2 regions of the Sinomonas terricola genome follow, and region 1 is predicted to be linked to the other one. Evidence: riboswitches for the same ligand, from Rfam matches in the RefSeq annotation. Region 1 holds a riboswitch; the other holds the start of a gene.
What was found. Region 1 has a riboswitch for cyclic di-AMP ahead of SPF06_RS16680 (aggregation-promoting factor C-terminal-like domain-containing protein). Riboswitches for the same ligand answer to the same signal wherever they lie in the genome.
Positions count from the first base shown of each region.

Region 2: linked by a shared signal. The riboswitch ahead of SPF06_RS05485 (hypothetical protein) and the one ahead of SPF06_RS16680 (aggregation-promoting factor C-terminal-like domain-containing protein) in region 1 are both predicted to bind cyclic di-AMP.

Region 1 covers NZ_JAYGGQ010000014.1:17,496-21,895, forward strand. Annotated here, with positions in the region: gene SPF06_RS16670 (response regulator transcription factor) at 1-450, opposite strand, end outside; gene SPF06_RS16675 (hypothetical protein) at 652-1,695, shown strand; gene SPF06_RS16680 (aggregation-promoting factor C-terminal-like domain-containing protein) at 1,916-2,596, opposite strand; cyclic di-AMP (ydaO/yuaA leader) riboswitch at 2,601-2,793, opposite strand; gene SPF06_RS16685 (winged helix-turn-helix domain-containing protein) at 3,377-4,186, shown strand; gene SPF06_RS16690 (SixA phosphatase family protein) at 4,212-4,400, shown strand, end outside.
Region 2 covers NZ_JAYGGQ010000002.1:181,974-186,373, forward strand. Annotated here, with positions in the region: gene SPF06_RS05470 (NTP transferase domain-containing protein) at 1-896, opposite strand, end outside; gene SPF06_RS05475 (HNH endonuclease) at 860-1,360, opposite strand; gene SPF06_RS05480 (NlpC/P60 family protein) at 1,591-2,313, opposite strand; gene SPF06_RS05485 (hypothetical protein) at 2,416-2,637, opposite strand; cyclic di-AMP (ydaO/yuaA leader) riboswitch at 2,642-2,800, opposite strand; gene SPF06_RS22090 (M23 family metallopeptidase) at 2,958-3,314, opposite strand; cyclic di-AMP (ydaO/yuaA leader) riboswitch at 3,782-3,948, opposite strand; gene SPF06_RS05495 (iron-dependent transcriptional repressor DtxR) at 4,144-4,400, opposite strand, start outside.

The sequences.
Region 1 (4,400 bases):
GACGAGCTCGGCGTCGTCCTGCGCCGCGACCCCCGAGCGCTGCACGAGGCGGTGGAGGCGAAGCATGACCTCCTCCATACTGAACGGCTTCGTCACGTAGTCGTCGCCGCCCGCGGCGAGGCCCGAGATGCGATCCTCGACGGCGTCCTTCGCCGTGAGGAACAGGGCGGGCACCTCGGGGAGGAACTGGCGCACGCGCTTGAGGACTTCGACGCCGTCGAAGCCGGGGATCATGACGTCGAGCACGAGGACATCGGGGCGGAAGTCGCGCGCGGCCTTGACCGCGGCAGGCCCGTCAGCGGCAACTTGCACGCTCCACCCCGTCATCCGCAGGCCCATGCTCATGAGCTCGGAGAGGCTCGGTTCGTCGTCGACCACGAGAGCACGGATGGGCGAGCCGTCTGGGTGGGTCAGGGACGGCAGGTTGTTGGTCGTGTAGGGGCTTGCCATGGTTCCAGCCTCCTGTGGATGGGTAGTCCAAGCCTGAGTTCTTCCTGTGTGCACCCTGTGGAGCCAAGCGTAGACCTCGGCCCGAATATCGGTGCCCTTGCGCGGGGCGAAGCACAGCCAGTCCAGCCGAACGGCACAGCGGCGGCACAGGATTCGCGGCGACTCTGGTTGCAGCTGACAGACGACCCACGGAGGAACAGCATGTCACTCGGACAGAACCCCGCGCCGCAGGACCCCCAGCCGGGCCGCGCGCCACAGCAGCCCACCCCGGAGCAGCCCGCCCGGCCGGTCGACCCGGCCGCGCAGCCGACCGAGACGCTCTACCCCAGCCAGGCCCCCACCGCCGTGCAGCCCGGCGTCCCGCCCGCGCAGGGCCAGGGCTGGGGCGGGCCGGGGCAGCATCCCGCGCCCGGTGCGCAGCCTGCCCAGGGTTGGGCTGCGCCCGGCTCCAACGCGGCACCCGGGTGGGGCGCGCCGTCGTCCGCCCGTCCCCAGGGCCAGGGCTATGGCCCGGGCTATGGCGCGCCGGGCCAGGGCTGGGGTGCCCCGGGCTCACCCGCATCCGGCCAAGGATGGGGGCAGCAGCCGCCCGCGGCCCCCAAGAAGGGGCGGCTCGCCCGCCTCACGCCCGTCCAGAAGGGACTCGCCGCGGCGGGGGTCGCCGTCGTCGTCGTGGGCGGTGCAGGCGCCGCGGTGTACGCGGCAACGACCGCGGTCAACAACGCGGCGAATGACAACGCCGGCGGCCAGGGCCTCGGCGGCCCGGGCGCTGGCCAGAACGCTCCGGGCCAGAACGGACCCGGCCAGAACGGCCTGCGCCAGGGCGGCGGGTTCGGCCCCGGCAACCTTGGCCTCGGCGCGGCGGGGCAGGCGGTTCATGGCGAGTACGTCGTGCAGCGCAACGGACAGTACGTGACTGAGCTCGAGCAGACCGGCACGATCACGGCCGTCTCGGCCAGCCAGATGACCGTCAAGAGCCCCGACGGCTACGTGCAGACGTACGCGATCTCGTCGCAGACCACGATCGCGAGCTTCGGCGCCCGGGGCACACGCCAGCAGGGCCAGTCACAGGGGCAGTCGCAGTCCCAGGGCCAGGGCTCTCTCACGGCCTCGAGCCTCGCAACGGGCCAGAGCGTTCGCGTCACCGCCCTCAAGGACGGCAACGCCGCGCTCACCATCCTCGTTGAATCCGCGGCGAGCTCGTCCGGGTCCAGCACGCCGGGTGCGACGGGCCAGAGCAACTAGGCCGGGTTCCTTCGGTGGTGGCCACTCGTTGGTTGAAAGGTGGCCACTCGTTGGTTGAAAGGTGGCCACTCGTCATGCCCCCGACGAGTGGCCACCTTTCGCAAGTCGAGTGGCCAGATCTCGCCCGGGCTTCAACGAACGACGGCGCCGCTTCCCTCGGTGGGAAGCGGCGCCGTCGTCTGTGGTCGCCTCGGCTTGCCGCCGTGTGGACGGCAACCGATCAGTACCAGTTGTGCGTGTAATGAAACGCGAGGGCGTTCGCGGGGGAACCGTAGCGGCTCTTGATGTAGCCGAGGCCCCAGTCGATCTGGGTGCGGTAGTTCGTCTGCCAGTCGTCTCCGGCGGAGGACATCTTGCCGCCCGGGAGCGCCTGGGCGATGCCGTACGCGCCGCTGCTCGAGTTCGTGGCGGTCGTGGTCCAGTTGGACTCGCGGTTCCACAGCGTAATGAGGGCCTGCATCTGGTCCTGGCCCCAGCCGAACTTGGCGAGCTGGGTCGAGGCGTAGGCCTGGGCGCCGGCGGGGTCATTGACCGGCTGGGTCTTGAGGAGTTCGGCCTTGGCGGCGGCCGCGGCGGCCTGGGCCTGCTGGTCGGCGTCGGCCTTCGAGATCGAGCCGACGCTCGGACGGATGAAGTCGAGCTTCGCGTCGGCCGCGGCGTTGATCTGGGGCGAGGCAACGGGGGAGATCGAGCCCGCGGCCGCGACGTCGCCGCCGGCGGCGGCCCCGCCGCTCACGGCCGCGGCAAGGCCGACGGATGCGGCGACGACGGCGTTCCGGTAGCGGCCGCCGGTGGCGGTGCCCAGTCCGGCGGTGATGCGGGTGAGGCGGCTCGGCGGGGTCTCCGCGCGATGGCGGCCCCGACGGCGCACAGGCGTACCCAGGGTCATGGTGTTGCTCACGCAAGGAACCTCTCGTTAGCGCCTGCGAAGTTAGCTGCCGGGTTCGGATGCGAGCCATCCGGCCCTCGCCATGTGGCGTGGGCTTCACCCCTGGCCGCGGTCCCGCGCTGGGCGGAACCTGAGGCGACCGATTGGGTCCTCCGTCTCTGCCTTAGATGTCACGCTGAGCTGTCGGCAGAGTTCGGCGAACAGGGGCTCAGCGTTGCGCGGGGTTTCCCGTGCACTTGTTCCACCGTACGGTATGACGTGAACCTTTGTCACATTTGGGTAACAGCGGATGGGCAGGGCCCGGATAGGGGCCGGATATTCTGCAGAAGGGAGCGCGGACGAGTCCAGTTCGCATGCACACTCGCGGGCGTGATTTCTACAACTGTCCGAATAATGAGACAGTTGCGCGGTCACCGGACAGCTCTGCGAAGCCCCGATGCCGTCGAACAATATTCGACGGAGCCCGATTTTCGGGCCCTAGATGTGAAAAAACAGGTTCACATGTGCCACTTGCCGAATTGTGAGATATGTCACAATCTCGCGATTCGTCTCATTATGTGAGACGGGACCCCCATTGTTACTTGCCTGTAGCCATTGTTACGGGGACACTCGAAGTGTGAACAAGAACTCAACGGCTCCTGCACTGGACATCCGCACCGGCCCATCGGCCGCTCGGACGATGTGCCGTTGTCGAATGCATAGCTGACTGCGCCACCCCAGCACTTGGCTTTTCGCTCCCCCTGTTCAGCATTCGAAGCCGTACGCGGCTAGTCACATAGAGGTCAGCACTTCATGTCAGTTGCATCCGGATACGTCCACATCTCTGTCCGCAACGCGCAGCGCGCCCAGGCCGCTGCCGCCCGTCAGCCGTTCGGCGGCCGCACCACGGGCCAGCCTGAGCCCTACGGCGCGTCCCGCCCCCTCCGCCCCGTCGAGGACTACTCTCCCATGACCGCGCCGACCCCCGTGATCGCTCCGGGCGTCGAGCCGGTCCGCGCGGTCGCCGCGGACACCGTGGCCCACGGCTTCGTCCTCTACGTCGGCATCTCCGAGGAGCAGGCCGCGGCCGCGGGCTCCTCGATCGCCCGGATCGCGCAGGAGATCCGCGCCTACGCCCAGAACCTCGTTCCGGGCGTCGAAAGCTACGCGGCCGTCGCCGTCGCCCCGGCCGCCGCTCAGGGGAGCCCGCTCGACGTCGTCCGTTCCACGTTCGGCGATCCGACCATCGGCAACCGCCCGCGCCCCGAGCCGCGCTCCGCCCAGCCGAACGAGAGCCGCCCGAGCGGCGTGCTCATCGACCTCGCCCGCCGCGAGGTCCACCTCGACGGGCTCACGCTCAACCTCACGTTCAAGGAGTTCGAGCTCCTCAACTACCTCGTCGAGAACGGGACGCGCACGGTGAGCCGCGACGAGCTCCTCGAGAACCTGTGGAAGAACGCCGAAGAGGTTCCGAACGAGCGCACGATCGACGTCCACATCCGCCGCCTCCGCTCGAAGCTCGGCCGCCTCGCGAACACCGTCCGGACGGTGCGCGGGCAGGGCTACCGCTTCTACGAGCACCCCGAGGTGGTCGTGTGGGCGGCGCCGGAGTACTCCATCTGACGGACCCGGCCCCTAGGCTTGCTCCATGAGCAAGCACCACGTCAAGAGGCTCGTCGTCCTGCGCCATGCGAAGGCGGCGTGGCCGGAGGGCGTGCCGGACATCGAGCGCCCGCTCGCGGAGCGCGGCCACGCCGACGCCCCCGAGGCGGGGAAGTGGCTCCTGCACCACGAGGTCGTGCCCGACTTCATCCTCTGCTCGGTCGCGCTGCGCACG
Region 2 (4,400 bases), on a different contig from region 1:
CCCGCAAGGCCGAGGACGGCGTCGATGTCCACCTCGAGGCCCTCGAGTTCGAGCGCCGCGCCGAGCTCGTCGTTCCACGCGCGCAGGACCGCGTCGACGTCGGACTTCCCGCCCTCCGCGCTGGCCGGCTGGGCGGCGTTCCCCGAATCGGGGGCTGGCTCGGACATCTCGGGCTCCTCGGCTGTGCTCGGCGTGCCCGGACCCTCCGGGCGTCGAATGCCCCAGCGCTCCGCAGCAGGCCACGTGTCGACATCGTCCACGAGACCCGAGGGAAGCCGCAGGGGCTGCACAGCCAGCCTAGCAATGAGGTGCTTCACAGGGCGGTCCGCGAGACCCCCATGTGACGCGAGTTCCCCGAGGGCCCGCTCGAGGGGAGCACGGCGATACAGGCCGAGCAGCGGCTGGAGCCGCCCGTCGTCGTCCTCGGCCAGGAACGCGTCGACGTCATGCTCTGCCGCTTCCGCCGTGAGCCGCGTGAGAGCTTCCGCGGCGCGCGGCACGTCGACCGCGAGCACCGCGACCCACGGAGGCGCCCCCGCGGCCGGCCGCCCCGCCCCGAGCGCCGCGACCCCGGCGCCGAGGGCCGCGACGGGCCCCCCGAACCGCGGTTCCTCGAGCACAAAGAGAACGTCGCTCCGCGCGCTCTCGCGTACGCCGCCGCCCGTACCCACGCCCCGAGGGCCGACGACGACGGCGCGCCCCGCCCCGGCGACGGCCGCGAGGGCGCGCTCGAGGAGCGTCGATCCGTCGAACACGAGCAGCGGCTTCGGGAAGCCGCCGAGCCGGCTCGAGCGGCCGCCCGCGAGGATGACGGCATCGAACGCCAGGCTGGCCGCCCCGCGCCCGGGCGTGTCTCCGTTCAGGCCGCCGACTCCGGGGCGAGGAACGGACTCCACTGGGCCACGGGCTTCTCGAGTTCCTTGATCTGCCACACCGTCCCGATGGGCGGCTGAGGTGTGAAACGGAGCTTCCAGCCCATCTCGGCCGGCGTGTGATCGCCCTTGACGTTGTTGCAGCGGAGGCAGCACGCCACGAGGTTCTCCCAGCTGTCCGCACCGCCGCGGGACTTCGGGAGCACGTGGTCGATCGTGTGGGCTGTCTTGCTGCAGTACGCGCACTGATGCCCGTCCCGTCGCAGCACGCCGCGTCGGCTGACGCTCGCAGTGTGGGTGCGGCGGGGTCTGATGTATCTGTTGAGCAGGATGACGGACGGGCGTCCGAGCACATCACGAGGACCGACGACCGGATCGTCGTCTTCCACCACGATGCTCGCCTTCCCGGCGAGGACAAGCACGAGCGCCCGGCGGAAGCTGACAACCGCCAGTGGTTCGTATCCGGCATTCAAGACGAGTGTGCGCATGCGCGTTCCTCTTCACGGCCGCACCCGGTCAGGGGCACAGGGCCGGCTGCCCTGTGCGTGGCCGGGCTGATCGACACTCTTAGAGTACTGAACGTCTTCGCAGTTCCACGAACGGAGGGTCTCTCCGGCGCAACGTGTACGCGATTATTCACCCGCCGGACACCTCGCGAAACAACGCAGCGCCCCTCCCGGAGGGGAGAGGCGCTGCGCTGAGCGTTGGTGCGGGCTGATCAGCCGCCGACGCGGATGAAGACCGGGCCGGAGCCGACGTTCACGCTGTAGAGAACAGTGTTGCTGCCGTTCCAACCACCGTGGACGGCCATGCCGTTGCCGACGTACACGGCGATGTGGGCCATGCCCATGCCGCCGTTCTGGTAGTAGGCGAGGTCGCCCGGCTGAGCCTCAGCGGCGCTCACCTGACGGCCGAGCGAGAGGTAGCCCGCCGGCCAGCCGTGGTAGTAGATGCCGACCGCGGCGAGCGCGTTCGTCACGAGGGCGGTGCAGTCCTGGTGCACGCCGAGCTGCGCGTACGCGGCAGCGGCGATCGCGGCGCCCATGCCGCTCGAAGCCACCGGCTTCGCGGCAGCCGGGGCGGCAGCAGTGTTGGTGGATGCCGTGCGGACCGTGTTGCTGACGGTCTGCACCGGGGCCGGGGCGGCCTGCGACTCGACGGCGGGGCGCTCGAAGCTGACCTGAGCGCCGGCGTCAGCGGCAACGTTGGACTCGACGGCCGTCTGGACCTCGAGGGCGGTGGGGGCGGAAGCGTCACGCTGCGTGGGGATTTCCGCAGCGTTCGCGGCAACGCCGCTCGTGAGCACAAGGCCGGACGCGGCAGCAAGGACCGCAGCCTGACGGCCCACGCCACTGGCGTTCTCGGTCACAGCCTTGGCAATGACGGCGATGGAGGAGGTGTTCTCGGCGCGGTGCCGAGCGATTCCAGCGCGAGTGGACATCTCGGGTGTTTCTCTCTTTCGTCGCCGCGCACCACGGGGTATCGGTACGCGGTTGAGGGAGCGGCCACTGGGGGAAAGCCGCACGAGCCTCACGGTCAGGGGTCAGCGGAGCGTGTAGAAGGCGGAGCTTTCGGTGTGGGTCGACTTCGCCTTCTGTGACGTGTCCATGCGGTGGGCGCGGACGGCGTCGGAGAGGACCGAGGCATGGCCGCCAGCCTGACGGCTGACGATGCCTGCGTTACCCGACGCAGCCTGCACAGCAGCGATCAAGCTGCTGCGGACCAGCGCGGCCCGGTGACGCGCAATGACGTTGCGTGACGACACAGAGGTAGCCTCTCCCAATGCCTGCGAGGTGAGCTGTCGGGTTCGGACTGGAAGTATCCGGCCTCCCGGTGCGAACACCGGGCTGCTTTACCCCAAGGCCCTCCGTGAGGAGGACCAGAATTGGTTCCCCCGCCCCTGCCAGACGGTTGTGCGAACGGATTCCGGTCGGCGGCAGAGCTAGGCAATCCGACCGGATGTTCCAACTTGGTTGGAGTTGGAACAAGAACGAGCGTAGCGGACGCAGAACGAAAAGTCACATTCGGATCACAGCCAAAACCAAGATCATCACGAACCGGAAACAGCGGATCCGAGGACTCCGATCAGAGCCACCCGACCGGATCGACGACCTCGCCGTTGACCATGACCTCGAAATGGAGGTGGCAGCCCGTCGAGGCGCCCGTGGTTCCGCTCAGCGCGACCGCGTCCCCACGGCCCACCTTCTGGCCCACCGAGACGCTGAACGAGGAGAGGTGGTTATACGTGGTCTCGAGCCCGTTGCCGTGATCGATGACGACGCGGGTGCCTCCGCCGAAGGGGTGCCAGCCCGCGAAGGTCACCGTGCCGGCCGAGGAAGCCCGCACTGTAGAACCGCATTGCGCGACGAAGTCCTGGCCCCGGTGGAATTCGCGCGCTCCCCCGATCGGGCTCACTCTGTACCCGAACGGCGAGGACTGCACGAGCGTATCGAGCGGCGCACCGAGCGAGCCCTTGGCCTGGGCGGGCGCAATGCTTCCTGCGGACTGGGAGCGGAGCAGACCTTGGAGCTTCCCATCGGGGTCTTGGGCAACGGGGTCTTGGGCGATTCCGATGCCGGACCGGGCGAACGTGACGGGGGCCGTCCGCGGGCGCTGAGACGAGCGCTTCGGCCGCGGCAGCAGGCTCAGGCACTGGAGCGACCGCCGTGCCGATCGCCGCCGTCTGAACGCCTACGGCGAGCACGACGCCGGTCGCGGCGAGGGCAACGCCCAGCTTGTGGCCGGTGCTCGCGGTCGCCGCGCGCATGAGGTCGCGGGCAGGGGCCTGGCGGAGCGAGCGCCGCTGGGCTCGCGCGGCGTCGCGGGGTCGCAGGCCGGTGGAGGAATCGGGGCGCGCCGACGACGGCGCATGCGCGCGCCGTCGCCCATGGACGGGTGAAGTCAAACTCGTAGCCTCTCTCTTCCGCCTGCGGAGTTAGCTGTCGGATTCGAGTCGGAGAGCAATGACTCGGCCCGCACGCGCGCGAACGCATGGGGGCTTCACCCCGAGACCGCTTCCGCGGTCGAGTGGTGGGTCCCCCGCCTCTGCCATGGGTGGGTGCGGCCAGCTCCGCTGGCAGAGCTCGGCGCACGGAGACGGCGGCGCCAGTGGGCGCCACCCCCATGATACGTCGGGCGGGGCCGTTTCGTAATCTTCCCGTTACCTTTAGTGAGACAGGTCTCGCAGCTTGCCGATCACGCATTCATCCAAAGAACGGAATTAATGTGAGAAGCCGATGTTCGATCCTGTGAGAAGTTCAGGAATGTGCCGTCAGCCGATCGAGACGAACACGTGGGCTGCGACCTCGACGGGAAGTTCGAGCGCGCCGTCGACCTTGGGCGTCCGCACGGAAATGTAGTCGCCGACCCGCTCGAGGGCGATCTTCGCCCCAGGCCGGATCCCGCCTTCGTCGAGCTGCGCGAGGAGCTCGGGATCGACCTGGATGGGCTCGGCGAGGCGGCATACGACGACACGCGAACCCGGCGCATACTCACGCATCGCATCGACGAGCGTCACGACGCCCTCGG